Regions from separate parts of the Sinorhizobium sp. BJ1 genome, predicted to be linked through region 3. Evidence: riboswitches for the same ligand, from Rfam matches in the RefSeq annotation. Region 3 holds a riboswitch; each other region holds the start of a gene.
What was found. Region 3 has a riboswitch for cobalamin ahead of CO676_RS27985 (IS5 family transposase). Riboswitches for the same ligand answer to the same signal wherever they lie in the genome.
Positions count from the first base shown of each region.

Region 1: linked by a shared signal. The riboswitch ahead of cobU (bifunctional adenosylcobinamide kinase/adenosylcobinamide-phosphate guanylyltransferase) and the one ahead of CO676_RS27985 (IS5 family transposase) in region 3 are both predicted to bind cobalamin.
Region 2: linked by a shared signal. The riboswitch ahead of bluB (5,6-dimethylbenzimidazole synthase) and the one ahead of CO676_RS27985 (IS5 family transposase) in region 3 are both predicted to bind cobalamin.

Region 1 covers NZ_NWTH01000005.1:135,899-143,139, forward strand. The annotation lists gene CO676_RS09125 (cobyric acid synthase) at 1-162, shown strand, start outside; gene CO676_RS09130 (adenylate/guanylate cyclase domain-containing protein) at 313-2,478, shown strand; gene CO676_RS09135 (FecR domain-containing protein) at 2,537-3,553, opposite strand; cobalamin riboswitch at 3,793-4,188, shown strand; gene cobU (bifunctional adenosylcobinamide kinase/adenosylcobinamide-phosphate guanylyltransferase) at 4,323-4,850, shown strand; gene cobW (cobalamin biosynthesis protein CobW) at 4,854-5,918, shown strand; gene cobN (cobaltochelatase subunit CobN) at 6,147-7,241, shown strand, end outside.
Region 2 covers NZ_NWTH01000005.1:250,671-257,911, reverse strand. The annotation lists gene CO676_RS09710 (LuxR family transcriptional regulator) at 1-567, shown strand, start outside; gene CO676_RS09705 (acyl-homoserine-lactone synthase) at 722-1,366, shown strand; gene CO676_RS09700 (DUF2865 domain-containing protein) at 1,666-2,784, shown strand; gene bluB (5,6-dimethylbenzimidazole synthase) at 2,738-3,493, opposite strand; cobalamin riboswitch at 3,537-3,748, opposite strand; partial or broken gene CO676_RS09690 (SDR family oxidoreductase) at 3,861-4,676, opposite strand; gene CO676_RS09685 (TolB family protein) at 4,724-5,548, opposite strand; gene CO676_RS09680 (NAD+ synthase) at 5,551-7,233, opposite strand.
Region 3 covers NZ_NWTH01000031.1:54,493-61,733, reverse strand. The annotation lists gene CO676_RS27995 (benzaldehyde dehydrogenase) at 1-966, opposite strand, end outside; gene CO676_RS27990 (sigma-54-dependent Fis family transcriptional regulator) at 1,287-3,074, shown strand; partial or broken gene CO676_RS27985 (IS5 family transposase) at 3,358-4,070, opposite strand; cobalamin riboswitch at 4,437-4,642, opposite strand; gene CO676_RS27980 (hotdog domain-containing protein) at 4,672-5,256, opposite strand; gene metE (5-methyltetrahydropteroyltriglutamate--homocysteine S-methyltransferase) at 5,459-7,241, opposite strand, start outside.

The DNA of each region.
Region 1 (7,241 bases), on a different contig from region 3:
CTCTTCGGCAGCGATGCCTACCGCGCCGCACTGCTGAGGAGCCTGGGGATTGAAGCCGGCAAAGCGAGTTATCGTCAGTCGGTCGACAGCGCGCTGGACGAGATTGCCGCCGAACTGGAGGGCGTGCTCGACCGCGCCTGGCTCGACCGCTTGCTTGGGTAGCAAGTTGTAGCGCTGCCATCCCGTGAGACTCCCCCGTTGGTCGATATTGCAAGGCCGCTGCGAAGGATGCAGCATGGCCGGCGAGGCGGCAGACCTGTTTTTCTTGAGAGAAGCCGGTCGTGCCGCCGTCCGGCACAAAGGTCGGCGATTATGACACGCGCCCAGTTGGTCGGCGTCCTTATCGGATTGGCAATTGTCGCGGCGCTGACGGTGCTGCGTGCAAACGATCCGCAATTGCTGAGATTCGCCCGCGAGATCACCTTCGACGAGTACCAGCGCCTGGCGCCGCGGCCCTTCGAAAACCTCCCCGTGCGGGTCGTCGATATCGATGAGGCGTCGCTCAGGGAATTCGGCCAGTGGCCTTGGCCAAGGGACCGCTTGGCCGCCCTGGTGAACAGGCTCTCGGAGATGGGTGCCGCCGTCATTGCCTTTGACATCCTCTTCGCCGAGCCCGATCGACTGTCGCCGCGCACCGTTGTGCGTGACGTCATGGGGATCGATCCCGCTATGCTGGAACGACTGCCGGACAATGACGAGATCTTTGCCGGCGCGATTGCCGATAAGCCGGTCGTGCTGGGTTTCGGCCTGTCGACCGAGGGAAATTATCGACCGCCGGTCAAGGCAGGTTTCGCCTTCACGGGCGAAAGCCCGTTCGATGCACCGCCGCGTCTCACGGCCGCAACGCCGCTCCGGCCGCAGCTCGAGGCCAATGCGACCGGCATCGGGCATATCAGCCTCAATCCGGGCAGCCCGACGGCGGTCGTACGAGCGATCCCTCTTCTTCTCAGCGACGGCGAGCAACTCTATCCGAATCTGGCACTCGAGGCGCTGCGTGTCGCACAGGGCGCCTCCACCTATCTCCTGGCGGGCGCAACGGATGTGCCCGATACCATAACCCGGATCAAGATCGGCGATTTTGCCGTTCCGGTCACGGCGACCGGCGAACTCTGGCTCTATGTCAGCGAGGATCGGGCCGAGAGATATGTGTCGGCCGGCCAGGTGCTCTCAGCCGCCGCTCCCCAGGAGGTTAGCGCCGCGGTCGAAGGCAGCATCGTCTTCGTCGGCACGTCGGCTGCCGGTTTGCTGGACATCCGGACCACGGCTCTCGGGCACAACGTCCCCGGCGTCTCGCTCCATGCCCAGGCCGTCGAGCAGATCCTGTCCGGTCGCTTCCTCTCGCGTCCGGACTGGGCCAACGGACTTGAGATCCTTTCGATCGCGGTTGCTGGCAGTCTGCTCGTGGTGCTGACGACCTTCGTCAGCCCGGGCGTGGCGCTCGCCTGCGGGCTATTGATCACCGGACTGGCTCTCGCGGCCTCCTGGGTCGCCTTTCTCCATCTGGGACTGCTCCTCGACCCGCTTGCCCCCATCCTTGCCGCGTCGATCACGCACTTCGCGGCAACGGCCTACCGCTTCCTCGTGACCGATAGGGAGCGCCGCGTCGTGCGGCGCGCCTTCGGTCAATATTTGTCGCCCTCGCTGCTCTATCGCATCGAGCACACGCAGAACGCCTTGCGCCTCGGCGGAGACGATCGCGAATTGACTATCATGTTCGTCGATGTCCGCAATTTCACCGAGATCAGCGAACGATTGGCGCCGACGGAGGTCGTCGGTTTCTTGAATACGCTGCTCGATGCGTTGAGCCGGCATGTCATCGAAAACGAGGGCACACTCGATAAATTCATCGGCGATTCGATCATGGCCTTCTGGAATGCGCCCGTCGACGTCGCCGACCATCCACGCAAGGCCGTTCGTGCCGCCTTGGCCATGCGAGAAACGCTTGCTCGCCTCAATGACAAGGACGCTTTCGGTTTTGGAGCGGGACAAAAGGTCGCGATCGGCATTGGCATCCACACGGGGCTTGCCTGCGTTGGCAACATGGGAGCCGAGACGCATTTCAACTATTCGGCCGTTGGCGACCCCGTCAATGTGGCGGCGCGCATCGAATCCGCTTGCAAGGAGGTCGGTTTCGATATCCTTGTCTCCGAGACGACGGCAAAATTGGCTGGTGGTTGTGCCTTGCTAGAGGCCGGAGCGTTGGGGCTCAAGGGCAAGAGCATGCGAACGAGGCTCTTTGCAACCGTGGGTGACGAGCGACTTGCCGCCTCTGGCGAATTCACCGAGTTGCAGGATATCCACCGGCGGCTGATTGAGGCTTTGCGCACGCGCTCCACCGAGAGCCGTCGCACTCTGGGAGCCGCAAAGCTCAAGGCGTCCGCGCTGGCGCCAGGTTTGTCGGACTTCTACCGCCGGATTTCGCGGCGCGGCGATCACTTCGTCAATGAGCCGACGGCGAAGGACGCGGTTGCCGAGTAGGGCGGCTTCGCCGCCGGGGACCGCGCTGCTTCTCTCAAGATCTCAATTGCAATCACCATCATCCTGGCGTCCGATCGTAACGCGAGTGATCATGGTCACGTGGCCCGTCTGGCTTGTGGGGCCTGTCGGGCTTGCTCAGTCTATCCTTATGTCCGTCCGGCTTGCCGTGCTTGTCCGGTTTGCTGGGCTTGTCCGGTTTGCTGGGCTTGTCCGGTTTGCTGGGCTTGTCCGGTTTGCTGGGTTTGTCTGGTTTGCTAGGCTTATCTGGTTTGCTGGGCTTATCTGGTTTGCTGGGCTTGTCGGGCTTGCTGGGTTTATCTGGTTTGGGCGGCTTCTCGATAGGGGGAGCCGTTTTGGTTGGCGGCGCGGCACGGGGGGGTGGCGGATCAGGACGGATTTGGATCGCCGCTGAGAGGCCGCAGCCGGTGCCGCTCCATCCGGGCGAGAGCTGCTGCTTGCCGGAGAGGAACGGCAGCGCCTGTTGATTGCCGAGTGTCCTGAGGGTGCTCCGATCGACCCGCCTTGTACGTGTCATGTCGCCATTCGGGCGGGCGACGACACAGTCGCAGCGCCGTGTCAGCTGTTGGCAGCCTCCTCGGCCGCAAAATTCGGCAGCGCCGCTCAAGAGGACCACCGCGGTCGTGCCGTCGCCGCCGACGTAAAAGTCGAAGACGGTGCCTCGAACGCCTATCGTTCCGGCCGGCGTCAGGATCTCATAGGCCGCGTGTTTCGAGTTGCCGCTGATCCAGCGAAATGTTCCCTTCGCCGCCGCAACGGTTAGCTTCTGCACCGATTTCGAGTCGTCGAAGACGAACCTGTCAATGACGACCGACGAGCCGGCACCCACGGCGAGCTTGCTTCCATCTCGGAACACGAACTGGCCGAGTCCCGATCTGGATGTTCGAATCCGCTCGTCCCGATGGACCGGGTCCCTGACGACCAGCGGTCCGCGCGCCCCGCTCACCTGGGTCTGGATGCGGATCGCCTGGCCGATTGGTTCGGCGGCCTTGCTTGGCATAGAGCCGTAAAGCGCGACGCTTAGCGCGACAAATGCGGCACGACGCAGATATGCCATCGCACCCCCCACCAAGGCTGTACTGAGAAACTCAGTGCCATGGACATGATCGAAAAACCTGTGCGAAACATGTATCCCGCGTCAGGTTCGAGATGCGCGTTTTACCATGCGGTGGGGAAGGGTGTCTGCCTACCCGTTTGGAGTATGAGGATCGGATACGGTCGGCGACGCGGCCGCGCTGCCGCAATTCGCCGGCCTCGCGTCGCAGCCGGTCGATTGACTTTGCCGCCTGCGCTTCATAATTAACGACGATGGATGGTTCCCCCGCACCGAAGCGGCGCGGGGGAGTAAATGGGAATGTGACGGGCGGACCCACACCGGGCGCCCTTATCGCAGCCGACCCCGCGACTGTAGAACGGTCAGGGTTCGCCATTGGGCATGCCGCTCCTCTTCCGATGAACCTGCACGGGGCAGTTTTCGCGGGATCGGAGGGCGCGCCGGAAAAGCCACTGGCGTGGTATCGTGAGCAGCTGGGCTGGACGCCTCTTCTTCTACGAATCGTCCGCCTTCACGAGCCAGCAAACGCCGGGAAGGCGAGGCGGACCCGTTCGGGCCCAGCATCGCTGCGCGCACCTGCGCAGTGCTTGCCCGTGACGCCGAGAGCCAGGAGACCTGCCGTCCATCAGGGCATTTCGCCCGGGGGAGTTCTCCCCAACGCCAGCACGGAGGTTGTCGTGGCTTACACATTGTCTTCTGCGCGTGCTGGTCACGCAGCCGCTTCCTATGGCCGTCCTAGCCCCACAGGTTTCATCGCGCGAGGCCGGGTCGGATGACAATCTCGAACGCCGGCCCAGTCCTCGTGCTCGGCGGCGCGCGCTCCGGAAAATCCAGTTTCGCTGAAAAGCTCGTCGAAGCCTCGGGGCTCCCGATGCATTATGTCGCGACCGGCCGCGCCTATGACGAGGAAATGCGCGACCGCATCGCTCACCACCAGGCCGCGCGGCAGGGCAAGGGCTGGACGACGCATGAGGAGCCGATCGATGTTTCCGGACTGCTTCGCCGCCTGGATGCTCCGGGGTGCGCCATCCTTGTCGACTGCCTCACGCTTTGGGTGACAAACCTGATGATGGAGGGGCGCGACATGGCAGCCGAATTCGCGGATCTTGCCGCCTTGCTTCCGGCGGCACGGGCGCGGCTTGTCTTCGTTTCGAATGAGGTCGGTCTCGGCATCGTTCCGGAGAACCGCATGGCGCGCGACTTTCGCGATCATGCCGGCCGCCTCCATCAGATCGTCGCGGAGAAATCCGCCGAAGTTTATTTCGTCGCGGCTGGGTTGCCGCTGAAAATGAAGGGTTGATTCATGACACTCGCGAAGGCCCAACCGGGCAAGATCCCCGCCACCGTCATCACCGGCTTCCTCGGTGCCGGCAAGACGACGATGATTCGCAATCTGCTGCAGAATGCCGACGGCAAGCGGATCGCCCTGATCATCAATGAGTTCGGCGATCTCGGCGTCGACGGCGACGTGCTGAAAGGCTGCGGAGCGGAAGCCTGCTCGGAAGAGGACATTATCGAACTCACCAACGGCTGCATTTGCTGCACCGTCGCCGACGACTTCATACCGACAATGACGAAATTGCTCGAGCGCGAGAACCGCCCCGACCATATCGTTATCGAGACCTCTGGTCTGGCCCTGCCGCAGCCGCTGGTCGCCGCCTTCAACTGGCCGGACATCCGCAGCGAAGTGACGGTCGATGGCGTCGTCACCGTCGTCGACAGCGCCGCCGTTGCCGCGGGCCGTTTTGCCGACGATCACGACAAGGTCGACGCACTGCGCGTCAATGACGACAACCTTGACCACGAGAGCCCGCTCGAAGAGCTCTTCGAGGACCAACTGACCGCCGCCGACCTCATTGTTCTCAACAAGACCGATCTTATCGATGCCGCCGGCCTGAAGTCCGTACGCGAAGAGGTTGCCTCGCGTATCAGTCGCAAGCCGACGATGATCGAGGCAAGGAACGGCGAGGTGGCGGCCGCGATCCTGCTCGGCCTCGGGGTCGGCACGGAAGGCGAGATCGCCAACCGCAAATCGCATCACGAGATGGAGCATGAGGCCGGCGAGGAGCACGACCACGACGAGTTCGACAGCTTTGTTGTTGAGCTCGGAGCGATCGCCGATCCAGCTGTCTTCGTCGACCGTCTCAAGGGGGTTATTGCCAAGCACGACGTGCTGCGGCTCAAAGGCTTCGCCGATGTACCCGGCAAGCCGATGCGTCTCCTGATCCAGGCGGTCGGCACCCGCGTCGATCAATATTACGACCGCGCCTGGGCACCCGGCGAGACGCGCGGCACGCGCCTCGTCGTCATCGGCCTGCACGACATGGACGAGACCGCGGTGCGCGCGGCAATCTCGGCGCTGGTGTGAGGCGATTTTGAGCGCGTATGGGAATAACCCCGCCCCAGCCCCTCCCCACAAGGGGGAGGGGCTTCGTTGGCGTCCGCCGCAACGCTGCCGGTCAAGAGGCACGGCGGCATGGCACAAACGGCTGATGCTTGGCGAACCGACGCGTCGGGCACGGTTCAGCCCCACCCCCACCCCCTTGTGGGGAGGTGTTGGAGACGGGTCTTCTCACGCCATCCACGAGGAGCATCCATGCATCTCCTCCTAGCCCAGAAAGGCACGATCGCGGACGGCAACGAAGCGATCGATCTCGGCCAAAGCCCGGCCGATATCCTGTTTCTGTCGGCGGCCGATACGGAACTCGCCTCGATCGCCGCCGCCCATCGCAGGCGCACGGGTGCGAAGACCTTGCGTATCGCCAGCCTGATGGCGCTCATGCATCCGATGTCGGTCGACACCTATGTCGAACGCACGGCGCGTCGTGCGAAGCTGATCGTCGTCCGGCCGCTCGGCGGCGCCAGCTATTTTCGCTACATACTGGAGGCGCTCTATGCCGCGGCCGTCGCTGGCAAGTTCCAGATCGCCGTTCTGCCGGGTGACGACAAGCCAGACCCCGGCCTTGAACCTTTTTCGACCGTTTCGGCGGAAGACCGTCAGCGTCTCTGGGCCTATTTCACCGAGGGCGGTGCCGACAATGCGGGCTTGTTCCTCGACTATGCCGAGGCGCTGATCGATGGAGGCGAGAAGCCGCAGCCAGCGCGCCCCTTGCTCAAGGCCGGCATCTGGTGGCCGGGCGAAGGCGTGATCGGGGTCGGCGAGTGGATGCGTTTGGCAGAGGGGGGCAAGGCTTCCAAAGAGACGAAGGAATCCATCCCCACCGTCGCCATCTGCTTCTACCGCGCCCTCGTCCAGAGCGGTGAGACCAAACCCGTCGAGGCATTGATCGAGGCGCTGGCCGAGGAGGGAATGCGCGCGCTTCCCGTCTTCATTTCCAGCCTCAAGGATCAGGTCTCGATCGGCACGCTCGAGGCGATATTTGCCGAAGCCGCACCCGACGTGGTGATGAACGCCACCGGCTTTGCCGTCTCGGCACCCGGCGCCGACCGCCAGCCGACGGTGCTGGAATCCACCGGCGCGCCGGTTTTGCAGGTGATCTTTTCCGCTTCTTCTCGGGAAGCGTGGGAAGCCTCGCCGCAGGGGCTGATGGCGCGCGATCTCGGCATGAATGTCGCTCTGCCGGAGGTGGACGGACGCATCCTTTCGCGCGCCGTCTCCTTCAAGGCGGCATCGGTCTACGACCCGCTCGTGGAAGCCAACATCGTCGGCCACGAGCCGCTTGCCGATCGT
Region 2 (7,241 bases), on a different contig from region 3:
ACCTTCGGGGCCTATGCCGAGGAGCTCTATCTGTCCCGTGGTCTTCACCGGATCGATCCAATCCTTCGGCTTGCCCTCGGCGGCGTGAGACCCGTTGAATGGGCGACCGCCCGCCGCCGCTTTCCGGAATGCGAGCCGCTCTTCCAGGCTGCCGAGGAAATCGGCTTGGCAACGGAAGGCGTCGCTCTGCCGCTGCCTTCACCGACCGGACGCCTGGCGCTGCTCGCAATCAGTGGCAACATGTCGCCAGCGGAATGGTCCGAATATCGTCGATGCCACCTGCGCGACTTCCAGCTGGCCGCCAATCTTTTCCATGCCTCGATGCTTGAGAAGGCGGCGATGGTCGATGCGATGGACGAGCGCGATACGCGATTGACCAGCCGGGAGACAGAGGTCTTGACGTGGTCGGCAGCCGGCAAAAGCTATTGGGAAATCGCGACGATCCTCGGCATTTCCGAGCGCACGGTTCGTTTCTTCATGAGCAATACGCGCCGCAAGCTCAACGTCGTGTCCAACACTCAGGCCGTTGCGCAGGCGGTCCGCCATGCGCTGATCCCCACCATCTGAAGGGTGGATTTACCATCTGAGCTCGACCCATTGGCCGAAAACCCCACAAATTTGGTGGGAAAAACCTCCGGATTAAACTGTCACTACCGACAGTTACATGTGTCACCCGAGCCTGACAGCATCGCTCCATCGCGCAAACACGATGGAGCGAAAGATGATCAGGATAGTGAACGGAAACGCTCGCGGACAGCACCCGCAGGCCATCGACGAGATGTTTCGGCTGCGCAAGCGCGTCTTCCATGACTTTCTGAAATGGGACGTCAAGACCGAGGGCAATTGGGAAATCGACCACTACGACAAGGCCAATCCGCTTTATGTGATGTCGTATTCGCCGGACACCGGAAGGCTTCGCGGTTCCCTGCGACTTCTACCAACGCTAGGGCCGAACATGCTGGATGATACATTTCCGGTCCTGCTCGGCGGAAATCCGGAAATCCGCAGCGCATCGGTTTGGGAATCGAGCCGCTTCTGCATCGAACCGGATATCTCCCAGGACCGGACGTCGAACCAGGTGACGGTCGCCGCCGCCGAGCTCATGTGCGGCGTCGGGGAACTGGGCCTTGCCTCCGGCATCAGCCATATCGTCACCGTCACCGACGTCTTCCTCGAGCGGATGTTCCGCCGGATGGGGTGCCCGGGAGAGCGCATCGCAGAGCCGCAGAGGATCGGCAATGTCTACGCGGTCGCTGTCGCTTGGGAAGTGACGAACAGCCTTCTTCAAAGAATGAAGGCCGTTGCCGCCATCGAGGGCACTGTGCTCGAACGGCCGATGTCGCTCGAAACCGCCAGAGCGGCCTGATCTGTCGCCGGGCCGCTCACTCGGCCCGGCCGTTTCTGCTTCCAAACGCATTAACGCAAATGCCGACTCGCCGTTGCGCCCTCGCATCAACGTCGTATGATGTCAGGAAACAGGCGCCCCGCTTGTTCCGCGACTACTGCCTGTTTCTTTAAATCGCAGCCGATTTAAGGAAAACAAATATGCAGCAATTCAAGGTGCTACAGCGTCCTTTGTGCGTCTGAAAAGACGCACGGCGCTGTGGCGGGGCGAAACGCAGGAAAAGACGAGTGCCAGTGTTCAGAAGTGCGGCGTCCTGGAGGATGATGCGCCTTGCTGCAGCGCTCCTGCCGCTCGCCTTGTGTATGGCCGGACAGGCTTCGGCCGCAAGCGTATGCGAACGCCTGAGCGCCCGCCTCGCGGAGCTGCCGGCGGCCTTCACCACAACCGCCGATCTCCGCGATTTCACCGGCGCGGTTTCACGCCAGAACATCGAAATTCGCCGCGCAAAGAACGAACGCCGGCGCATGGCATGCAGCAATGACTCCGTCGTCTACATCGACAGCGAAAATGAAGCTGCCTGCGCCGAACTCGACGATGCGATCGGCCGGATGGAGGACAATCTCCGCACGCTCAAGGCGCAACGACGGCATTTGATTTCCAAAGGCAATGACGACATGCGCCGGCGGATCGTCGCCGCCATGGAGTTGAATGGTTGCTCAAGAGAAGCCGGCCTGAACTGGGACGAGACGATCCCTGACGAGACGATTCCTGACGAGTCGAGCACCGAAGAGGCTCACGTTCACCGCAACATTCTCGAAGACTTCCCGCCGGACGGCGAGGACTATCCGTTGCTGTTCGACGGTCCAGCGGACGACTTCACATTCATGGAGGACGGCGCTGCAGGCGGCCTCAGGACCATGTGCGTGCGTACTTGCGACGGCGCATTTTTCCCGATTTCGTCGAACGCGACACCGGCCGACTTCGGACGCGATACCGAGCTTTGCCGGGCACGATGCCCGGCAGCCGACACGGAACTCTACTATCACGTGCTGGCCACCGAGGAGAGCGAGCAGATGATTTCCGCGTCGACGGGCAGGCCGTACACGGAACTCCCCAACGCCTTCGCCTATCGTACCCGCGGGGTCGGTGCGCCCGGTATCTGCGGCTGCCAGATACCCAAGGTCGCAACGGGTAAGAGCAGCAACAATTCCGCGTCAGGAACGAAGCTTTCGGTGGTCAGCCCCTCCGTCGTGACGATCAAGGGCACGGCTTTGCCGGCGTCCGGATCGCCGGCAGCAAAGCCTGTGGAAGAGCGCCCCTACGACCCCACGACCAGCAAGGTCCGCGTCGTCGGCCCCGCCTTTCTGCCGCAGCAAGAGAGCGCGATCGATCTCAAGAACCCTCGGGGGCCGCGCTATCAGCCGCTGCAGAATGAATGACCTGGTCGACAAACCGCTTCCCGCCGTCGCGAAGGCCCCATCTTTCCTCGAAGATCAGGTCCTCGAGCGGTACCCGTTGCCGCCAGCCCTTCACCGCTAGTTCCGGTTGCTGGTAGAGTCGGTCGACAAAACCGAGGCACAGCCAGGCGACGATTTCGATGTGTTCGGGCATGCCGAGGATCGCCTTGATCTCGTCCTCGTGGAAAATGCTGACCCAACCGACGCCGACCCCCTCGGCCCGCGCTGCGAGCCAAAGGTTCTGGACCGCGCAGACCGTCGAGTAGACGTCCATTTGCGAATTATGCGTGCGCCCGAGCACGACGGCGCCGCCGCGCGTGCGATCGCAGGTCACGCAAATGCTGAGCGGCGCCTTGCGTATGCCCTCGAGCTTGAGTGAGCGATATTTCGCCTGCGCCTCGCCTGAAAACATGCCGGCGGCTTCCTCATTGGCGCGCCGGAATGCCTGCCAGACTTTCTCCCGCGTCTCGCTCCGGCGCACGAGCACGAAGTTCCACGGCTGCATGAAGCCGACGGACGGGGCGCGATGCGCCGCATCGAGCAAGCGGGAAATCAGAGGCTCGGGCAGCGGTTCAGGCAGGAACTCGTCGCGTACGTCGCGGCGCGTCTCGATGGCGCGATAGACGGCGGCACGCTCGTCCGGTGAAAAGGCACCGGCCGCCGTAAGGCAGTCGTTCGGGTCAGGCAGCATCGTTCGATCCCCAACAATGCACAACCTCCCGCCGTCCATGCGGGGCCGGTCTATCTTGTCAGGCCGGTCTTCTGACTACGGATCACTCGACTGGGCCGCCTTCCCGGATCGCATCAAGACCCAGTGGCAAAGCTCTGAAAACGTTCAAAGCTGTTTTGGCGCAGCCGTCCCCATCACAGCGTTGGGCACGTGCCGGAATTCAACCGGCTTCCCGATTCTCCCGCCTCAGCGGGCACCTGACGGCCGCATATGGGCACAGGCGCAGGCGAAAGGCAAGACTACAGCACGTGCGTCTTATCAGACGCACAAGATCGCAGTAGAGCTTTGGATTGCTGCATGTTTCTACATGCAGCAGGCCGAGAGCGACTCAAAGCGGCGCTGTCGGATGCGGCGATCCGTCATACGCACCCCAGATTGACTGGTCGAAGCAGATCACCGAGCCGGTCATCAGACCGGACTCGTCGGAGGAGAGATAGGCGCACGCGCGCGACCTCGGCGGGATCGACGAGCCGCCCGAAAGGCTGGCTTGCCGCCGCCTTCTCCAGCCAGTCCTCGGGAGCGCCGTGATATTCCCGTTGGATGCGGTCTTCGCCTTCCGATGCCATCCAGCCGATGTTGAGGCCGTTGACGCGGATGCGGTTGCGCAGCAGCGCATAGGCGGTGTTCTTCGTCAGCGCCTCCAGAGCACCCTTGGATGCGCAATAGGCGGCGATGAAAGGCTGGCCCGCCTTCGCCGACATCGAACCGATATTGACGATCGTGCCTTCGGTCTTCTCACACCGCATCACCTTCACCGTCTCCTGCATCAGGAAGGAGGGAGCACGCACGTCTATCGAAAACATGCGATCGAAGAGTTCCGCGTATCGAGGATCGTGCCGCGGTCGGTGATTGCGGCGGCATTGACGAGCCCATCGACTCGGCCAAATTCACGATCCCAGGCCGCAACGACCGCCCGGGCGTCCTCCACGCGCTCCAGGTCCGCCTGGACATAAACGACCTTCGCGCCGGTCGCCTCACCGATCTCGGTCGCCTTTGCCTCGCCCTTCGCCGCATGGCGCCCGCAGATGACGATGCCCGCAGCGCCCCGTTCAGCGAACAGTCCCGCAATCGTGGCGCCGAGCCCCTGCGTGCCGCCGGTCACGACGGCGACCTTGCCGTCCAGCCGGGCGTAGTCTTTTCCCATGAATTCCTCCCATAGATCTGAGAGCGAACCGTCGGCTCGCCGTTGGCTCACGCGGGCCAATACCGCACGAAGGCGAAAGCCTCGCCCGAGGGCGACCAGTTCGGAACATTGATTGTCCCCTGCCCGCCGAAGAGCTCGAACAGGACGCGCGCATTGCCGCCTTCCGGATCCATCAGCCGAAGCCGCACATCGAGGTCGCGGGGGTGGTCGAAGACCTGGCCATCATAGGAAAGCACCAGCAGATGCTTGCCGTCTGGCGACGGATGCGGGAACCAGTCGCCATAGGAGCTGTCGGTAACGCGCTGGACATCGCTGCCGTCCGGCCTGATCCGCCAGATCTGCATGCGGCCGGTGCGGCTCGAGTTGAAATAGATCCACGCGCCGTCCGGCGACCAGTCCGGTCCGTCGTTGCGGCCCTCGCCATGCGTCAGCCGCCGCTCCTCGCCGCCATCGACCGAGATCGTGTAGATGTCGAAGACTTGGTCGCGGATGCCGCAATAGGCCACGGTCCGCCCGTCCGGGGACCAGCCGTGCCAGTAGGACGGCAGGTTGCGCGTGACGAGCCGCGGCGTGCCGCCCGCGACCGGCAGCAGATAGATCGCCGACTTGCCGAATTCGGTCTTGTCGCTGATCGCAAGCATTCTGCCGTCCGGCGAGATGCCGTGATCATTGTTGCAGTGGCGGGCAAAGCCCGTGTCGATCTCGGTAGGGTCGGCCCCGTCGAAACCAAGTCGATAGAGCCTGCCGTCGCCGTTAATGATGAGGAATTTGCCGTCAGGCGACCAGTTCGGCGCCTCGACGAGCCGCTCCGTCTGCCACACGACGCGCGTCTCTCCACTTGCGATATCGAAGATCTCGACCGAGCTACGCATGGCTAGCCCCTGTCACGGAAACGGTTGGTGATCGGGTAGCGCCGATCGCGGCCGAAATTCTTCTTGGTGATCTTCACGCCCGGCGCCGACTGCCGGCGCTTGTATTCGGCGATGTAGAGCAGGTGCTCGATCCGATGGACCGTCGCCTCGTCATGCCCGCGGGCGACGATTTCTTCCGTACTCAGTTCCTTCTCCACCAGGCACTCGAGAATGTCGTCGAGCGCCGGATAGGGCGGCAGCGAGTCCTGGTCGGTCTGGTTGGGGCGGAGTTCGGCCGAGGGTGCCTTGTCGATGATGTTCTGCGGAATGACCTCGCCGGAGGGACCAAGCGCGCCGGGCGGCACGGCACCATTGCGCCAGCGCGACAGCGCATAGACCTGCATCTTGTAGAGGTCCTTGATCGGATTGAAGCCGCCGTTCATATCGCCGTAGAGCGTGGCGTAGCCTACCGACATCTCCGATTTGTTGCCGGTGGTCACCACCATCGAACCGAATTTGTTGGAGATTGCCATCAGGATCGTTCCGCGCGTGCGGCTCTGCAGGTTCTCCTCGGTGATCCCGGACTCGGTTCCCTCGAAAGTATCGGCGAGTGCACTGAGAAAACCTTCAACCGGCTCCTCGATCGCGACCACGTCATAGTGGCAGCCGAGCGCCTTGGCGCAGGCTTCGGCGTCCTTCAGCGATTCCTGCGAGGTATAGCGATAAGGGAGCATGATCGTGTGGACCCGCTCCTCGCCGAGCGCGTCCACCGCGAGCGCCGTGCAGATCGCCGAGTCGATGCCACCGGAAAGGCCGAGCACGACGTTCTTGAAGCCGTTCTTGTTGACGTAGTCCCTGAGCCCCAGCATGCAGGCTCGATAGTCCGCCTCGTCGCTTTCCGGCAGGCGCGACCGAAGCCCGTTGGTCGAGACCCAACCATCTTCACCCCTCGTCCACTCTGAAATCGAAAGCGCCTCCTCGAACTGACTCATCTGGAAGGCCAGCGAGCGGTCGGCATTGAAGCCGAAGCTTGCGCCGTCGAAGACCAGTTCGTCCTGCCCGCCGATCTGATTGGCATAGATCAGGGGCAAGCCGGTTTCTATCACCTGCTTTAGAACGATCTGGTGGCGGACATCGACCTTGCCGCGATAATAAGGCGAACCGTTCGGAGAGAGCAGGATTTCGGCGCCGCTCTCCTTGAGAGTCTCGCAGACGCCGAGCTCGCCCCAAATGTCCTCGCAGATCGGGATGCCAATGCGAATGCCGCGAAAATTCACCGGACCCGGCATCTCGCCTGCATCGAAGACCCGCTTTTCGTCGAACTCGCCGTAGTTCGGCAGGTCCACCTTGTCGCGGACCGCGATGATCTTGCCCCCGTCGAGGACCGCCACCGAATTGTGCCGCTGGGCAGCGGCCTGACGCGGGAAGCCGATGATGACCCCCGGCCCTCCGTCTGCCGTCTCTGCGGCGAGTTTCTCGACGGCGCGCAGGCAGGACTTCAGAAAGGCCGGTTTCAGCACGAGATCTTCGGGCGGATAGCCGGACATGAAAAGTTCGGTGAACAGCACCAGGTCGGCGCCTTGGCGCGCCGCGTCGGCGCGCGCTTCACGCGCCTTTGCCAGGTTGCCGGCGATATCGCCGACGGTCGGATTGAGCTGGGCTACGACGATCCGCAGCTTTGAAGGTACGGCTTTCTGTGGGGTCATGGCAGGCC
Region 3 (7,241 bases):
GGAGGGGTCGCCGGCCGGCAGGTGTTGTGCCTTGGCGACGAGACGCTCGGTGATGCCCTGCTCGATCTTCTCATCGACCAGGATCAGGCCCGTCGCCATGCAGATCTGGCCTTGATGCAGGAAAGCGCCCCAAGCGGCATTCGATGCGGCAATGTCGAGATCGGCATCATCAAGGATGATGAGTGCGTTCTTGCCGCCGAGTTCCAGTTGCACGCGCTTCAAGTGACGGCCGCAGACCTCGCCGACCTTGGCGCCGCCGCGGGCCGATCCGGTGAAGGAGACCATGGCGATGTTGGGATCACTGCAGAGCGCTTCCCCCGGATCCGCGCCGCCCGGCAGGACATGCAGCACGCCTTTCGGCAGTCCAGCTTCCTCGAAGATCCGAGCGATGATGATGCCGCCGGAGATCGGGGTGCGCGGATCAGGCTTGTGCACGACCGTGTTGCCGAGCGCAATCGCCGCCGCGATCGAGCGGAGTGAGAGAACCAGGGGGAAGTTGAACGGTGAAATGACGCCGACTACGCCATGCGGCACGCGCCGCGCATAGTTGGTGCGGTCGTCCATGCCCGGCAGGAACATGCCTGTCGGCTGCAAGGCGAGTGAGGCGGCGTGGCGGATGAAGAGAGCGCCATGCTCGATCTCGATCATGGCTTTCGAATGAATCGACCCGGATTCCTGCGTGATCCAGCTCGCCAGTTCGGCGCCGTGCTGCTCCAGTAGATCGGCGGCGCGGTTCAGGATCGCGGCGCGTCGCGACGGCGGCGTCCTGGCCCAGTCCTTTTGGGCGGCGCGGGCCTGCTTGGCGGCGCGGGAGACATCAGCAGCGCCGCACAAGCCGACGGAGGCGAGGACGTTTCCATTGGCGGGGTCGGTCACGTTGATGGTCCCGGCCAAGGTCTCCTGCCAATCGGATATATAGGCCAAGCCGCCCCAACGCGCGGTGTCTAGAAATCTTTCTGCATGCATGTTCACGTTTCGGGCCTCCATCTCTCTGGTTCGGGAGGTCGCAGGCATGGCTTCGCCATAGTGAGGCCGCCCATGACGGGCCGCCCACAAGACGTATCCCTGATGCGTAGTCCTCCTCAAGTGACTCGGAAATTAGATCGCAATTGCCGTGCCAGTTCTCGCCGCGTTGCTGCCCTTTGCAGTCAGAGCCGAATTGTGCATTGAAATCATTGCCCTTTTCCGACTTGAACCGCGCCCGCAAGCGACCCAATCGGGTGATTGCGATTTTCTTTAAATGATGAAATTGTGCAGATGAGTTCATCAAAAACTGAAGATCGCTCATGCCTAACAATGGATTGCCTCATCTCGTGTCCCTGGCCGACGTGTCGACAACGACCGGCAAAATGCTATCCAGGGGCGCGTTCAGCGAACTCGACACGGGCGCATCGCCGACCCTGTCGGAACTGACGGAGGCCCTGCATTTCGCATTGGGCGACGGGCGAATTTGGCTCAACGCCCAGCGCATGGTGCTGATGCAGAGCCAGGTTCTCGGCCGCTTGCGGCAGGAGATCATCGATGCCTTCGGCATGGAGGTCGCCAAGGGCATCTTCATGCGGGTGGGCTACATGCAGGGGGTGCGCGATGCCGAGCTGATCCAGAAGCGCTTTCCAGGCGAAGACCTGACGCATGCACTGGCGGCCGGGCCCCGCGTCCACACACTCGAAGGCTTCGTTAAGGTGGTGACGAAGCATTTCGAATTCGACAGGGAAAAGGGGACTTACTTTGGGGAGTTCTATTGGCACGACTCGTCCGAAGCCGGAGAGCACATTGCTCTTCACGGGCTGGCGAGCGAACCGGTCTGCTGGATGCAGACGGGCTATCCGAGCGGTTACACCAGCACGCTCTTCGGCCGACCGGTGATCTTCCGCGAGATTGAATGCAGCGGCATGGGCGCATCCCGGTGTTACGTCGTCGGCCAGAACGCGGAGGAATGGGGCGAGGACGCGCCGGAGCGCGCCTTTCTCGGGCTGGATTGGCCGAGCCAGCGGCGCCGAAGCCATGATACTGCCGCGCCGAGTGCGGCAAAGTCATCCGCTGTGCCAACCGGCGAACCGGTCGTCGGCGGTGATGCCGTTGTGGGGGTGTCGGCGAGTTTCCTACGTGCGAGGCTGATGGTGGAGAAGGTGGCCGATACGGAGGCGACGGTGCTTCTCGTCGGCGAATCCGGCGTCGGTAAAGAGTCGTTTTCGCAGCAGTTGCATCGGCTGAGCAGGCGCTCTGATGGTCCCTTCGTCGCGCTGAATTGCGCGGCCATTCCCGATACGCTGGTGGAGTCCGAACTCTTCGGGGTCGAGAAGGGTGCCTTTACTGGTGCGGTCGCTTCCCGCCCGGGCTACTTCGAGCGTGCGAATGGCGGCACGCTCTTCCTCGATGAAATCGCCTCGCTCGCCTATGCGGCGCAGGGAAAGCTCCTGCGCGCCCTCCAGGAGCGGGTGATCGAGCGCGTCGGAGGCGTCAAGACAGTGCCTGCCGATGTTCGGGTGATTGCGGCATCGAATGTCGATCTCGCGGAGGAGGTGCGGGCGGGGCGGTTCCGCGAGGACCTCTATTTCCGCCTCTGCGTCTTTCCAATCTCCATTCCGCCGCTTCGCGAGCGGCGCGACGATATTCCGCTCCTCGTCGACCATTTTCTCCGGCTGTTTCGCGAGCGGCATCGGCGCGATGTCGTCGGGCTGAGCCGGCGGGCGATGGATGCCCTCCTTGCCTACCATTTTCCGGGCAACATCCGCGAGCTCCAGAACCTGATCGAGCGCGGGGTCATTTTTGCCGATCCGGGTGGGTCGGTCGATATTCAGCACCTGTTCACCGCCGGTGAAGTCCCCCAGTCATTCCAGCCGTCGCTGACACCGGAAGGGCGTCTTGCCGCTCTGTCCAGTGCGAGGGGTACCTCGACGCCGCTACAGACCCACATGCTACGGTCGGCGCAGGAGCTCGTCATAGCCGAAGCGGATCTCTATCGCAGCGCACTGAAACAGGCCGAAGGCAATGTGTCGGCTGCTGCTCGGGCTCTCGGGCTTTCTCGGGCGAAACTCGAATACCGTCTCCGGAAGCACGGAATGTTGAAGTAGCGTATTCAATGAGGACAGTCTATCGCTAAGATCCATCGTTTGTCGCGATTTTCGATGGACCTATTGACCTGTGTATCATTAAACCCTCCTGAGAACGGAAGAGGAGGAGTTGTCAGTCCAAACCGACCTTTGCTGAAGGCAATGCATCCCCTTTGCCGTCCCTCCGCGCTCCAGCGGTTCCAAGCTGTCTCAAGAACCGGGACCGCAATCGGCTTCGGCGCTCGGATCCCGCGGCGCGAAGGCCAGCGATATTCGTTTTCGCCGTCCTAAGGCCCGTGGGGATTCATCGTGAATTGATGACGGCGGCTGCGAGATAGATCATTGCGGAGAAGCTTTGGTCGGTTTTGTCGGCTCTCATGGCGATGCGCTTGAACTCCTTAAGCCTACAGAAGAAGTTTTCGATGAGATGCCGCCATTTGTAGAGTTCGCGATCGAGCGGCAGTGGTCTCGCGCGTCTTGGGTGCTGAGAGATGACGATCTTGGCACCGCGCGCGTTGAGATCGGCGATGATGGCGTCGCTGTCGAATGCCTTGTCGGCGATGAGGCCACCGAAATCGATGCCTTCGATCAGCGGCTCGACGCCGACCGTGTCGAAGCGATGGCCGGGCAGGAGTTCGAAGCGCACAAGATTACCAAGCGCGTCGGTCAACGCGAGGATCTTGGTGGTCATGCCACCTTTGGAGCGGCCAATGGCCTGGCTCTGAGTCCCCCTTTTGCGCCTTGTCCGTGGCGATGGACCTTGACGATGGTGGCGTCGACCATGGCGTATTCCATGTCGGGCTCGTCCGAGCAGGCCTGGAAGAGCTTCACAAAGACATCGGCCTTGCGCCAGTCGCTGAAGCGGCGAAATGCCGTGCTCCAGTTCCCGAAATGCGCGGGCAGATCGCGCCACGGCGAGCTGGTTCGCACAATCCACAACACCGCCTCCACGAAGCGGCGATTGTCGCTGCCGCTGCGTCCGGGGTCGGTTGGCTTACCCAGACAATGCGGCTCCATCTTCGCCCACTGGGCGTCTGTCAAAACATAGCGATTCATCAAGAGCTTGAATCACAATCGAAAGCTCTTGTGAATCCCCACACACCTTAGTGCATGGAACCAGAGCACCGTTTTTCCACGCCATAGCTCGCCCGCGCTCTCGGGCATATTGATCCTCGGAAAAGACAAGAAGGCCCGATGCGTACGTCGCTGCGAAAAATGGCCAAATGAAAGAACAATCCGCGAACCGCTACTTTGGCCTCAGCGCCGATGCGTCCGACGGTGCCCTATGAACGCGAAAGAGGCGAGCGATTTCAGCCACCGGGCGGCCGTCATTCAGCATGCCGATGATTTCGGAGCGCTGATCGGACGTTAGTTTCGGGCGACGACCACCTTTTCGCCCGCGCCAGGTCTCCTGGCTCACGGGTCATCGCGCCTTCTCCGCCTTCCCGGTTAATCCCAGTGGCATGATGGAGCAGGCGCTCGCCGTTCACAGTTGCGGGGGCAGCCTCGGCTTCACGGACCTCATGTCCGCTACCGAATTCCCGTCTTAGCCCCTAATCCGAAAACGAATCGAAGGGACCCTCGAACACTAGATATAGTAGACGAGGTTAAATCCGCGTCAACGGCTATGATGCACCTGTGCCGAATCCCCCGGGATAACCGGAACGGGCTTCTGGTTTTCATCGACGGCCACCATGACGAAGAGGCCCTTCGCCGTCTGGCAGCGCTCACCGCTCAGGAGCGTTTCCGCCCAAAGCTCCACCTCGACTGTCATCGAGGTTCTGCCAGTGGAAACAACTCGGGCCACCGCCTCGAAGACCGATCCCACCCGGATCGGGTGATGAAAGTCGAGACGCTCCGACGAGGCGAGCACGGCCGGTCTACGGCACAATCTCGACGCCGCGACAAGGGCCGCATCGCCACCGAACATCGCGCCGGAACTGTTGGCCTGGTCGGCGAAGATGACATCCGCCATGTGGACGTCTCCGGGCGAATGGACGTCATGCGTGGTCGCCAGCGGCGGCAACGACCAGGTCTCACGCAGGGACGGATCGAGCGACGCGACCATGTGGAAGACACCACGGGTGCAGAGATGCCGCTCGCCCGTGCTGATCGCCTCGGCGAGCATCTCGACCTCTACCGTCAGCGAGCACCGGCCAGCCCCAGATCGGGGTCGCCACAAAGGATAGGATCTCGCCGACATGGGCCGGCTTCGTGAATTCGACCCGCTCGCAGGATGCGGTGACGAAGGGAACAGCCCCTGTCTCGTCGCAGCGACAAAGGCAACCCGGTCCATGGCGGAGAGGCCCGCGCCGCCGAAGAGCGTGCCATATGATTGGTGGCGCCCGGAAAAACGATGTCGATCAGCGTTGTGGGAGCCGGCCCTCCGGCCGGCTCCCCTTCGCTCATGAATTCCCGTTCCATGCGCTGATCCTCCACCCGTCGGTTTCGGAGAGCCGCTTCCGGAGAAGTCCGGCCGCGGTCACCATGTTGGCGAGCGCCGGCTTGACCGCCGCCCATCCTCTGGTTTTCAGGCCGCAATCCGGATTGACCCAGAGCTGTGCGGCATCGATGCGTTTGGCCGCTGCCTGGAGGAGTTCCACCATCTCCTCGGTTCCCGGCACCCGCGGCGAGTGGATGTCGTAGACGCCGGGACCGATCTCGTTGGGATAGCGGGTGTCATAGAAGGCATCGAGCAGTTCCATCTTCGACCGGGAGGTCTCGATGGAGATGACATCGGCATCGAGCGCGACGATCGCCGGCATGATGTCGTTGAACTCGGAATAGCACATATGGGTGTGGATCTGGGTCTGGTCGGCAACGCCGGAGGCCGAGAGGCGGAAGCTCTCGGTCGCCCAGTCCAGGTAGTGCTGCCAGGTGGCACGGCGCAGCGGCAGACCTTCCCGGAGTGCCGGCTCGTCGATCTGGATGATCGCGATCCCCGCCGCCTCGAGGTCGGACACCTCGTCGCGGATGGCAAGTGCGATCTGGCGGCACACGTCGGCGCGCGGGATGTCATCACGGACGAAGGACCATTGCAGCATGGTCACCGGCCCTGTCAGGATGCCTTTGACGGGCTTCGAGGTCTTGGATTGCGCAAACTGGGCCCAGTCCACGGTCATCGGGCGTGGTCGCGACACGTCACCGAAAATGATCGGCGGGCGCACGCAGCGGGAGCCGTAGCTCTGAACCCACCCGTTCCTGGTGCAGGCATAGCCGTCCATCTGCTCGGCGAAATACTGAACCATGTCATTGCGCTCGAACTCGCCATGCACCAGCACATCGATGCCGATGTCCTCCTGCCAACGGATCGCCGCCTCCGTTTCCCGCGCGAGGAAGGCACGGTAGTCGATATACGAGAGTTCACCACGCTGATGCGCTGCACGGGCAGCCCTGACCTCGGCGGTCTGCGGGAAGGATCCGATCGTGGTCGTCGGCAAGGGCGGCAGGGACAGATGGCGGGCCTGAACATCTTTCCGCGCTGCGAATGGGCTTACCCGCTTTGCCATCTCCGGCGTCAAAGACTTCAACCGCCCCTCGACCAGTGGATCATGCGCCTCGCGGGATGCCCGGCGAGCGGCAACGGCCAGAACCGACGCCCCGATCCGCGTTTCGACCGCGTCCCGGTTGCCTGAGAGCGCCTGTTTCAGCACTGCCAGTTCCTCGAGTTTCTCGGTCGCGAAGCTGAGCGACGCCCTGAGTTCGAGATCGAGCGCCGTCTCGTCGGCAAGGTCGTAGGGCAGATGCAGCAGGCTGCAGGAGGGTGCGAGTTGCAGCCTGTCCGCTGCCCGCTGCTCGACCAGGGGGGCCAGGTCGCGAAGAACGGCATCCAGGTCGGCACGCCAGATGTTGCGGCCGTCGAGCACGCCGAGCGAGAGGGTGAGATGCGGTGGCGCATCCGCCACGATCCTCTTCAGTTCTTCAGGGATCCTGATGCCGTCGATATGCAAACCATCCACTGGCAGTGCGAGGGCAGCCGCAAGATTGTCGGCGTAGGCGCCATAGTAACTTGCCACCATGATTGAAAGGTCCGGAACAGCTAGGGCGACAGCCGAGAACGCCCGCGTCAGGCAATCCCGCTCCTTGTCGGTCAGGTCGAGAGCCAGGCACGGCTCGTCGATCTGCACCCAGTCCGCACCGGCCTCATGAAGCTCCGCCAGGATCTGGCGGTAGATCGGGAGCAGCCGG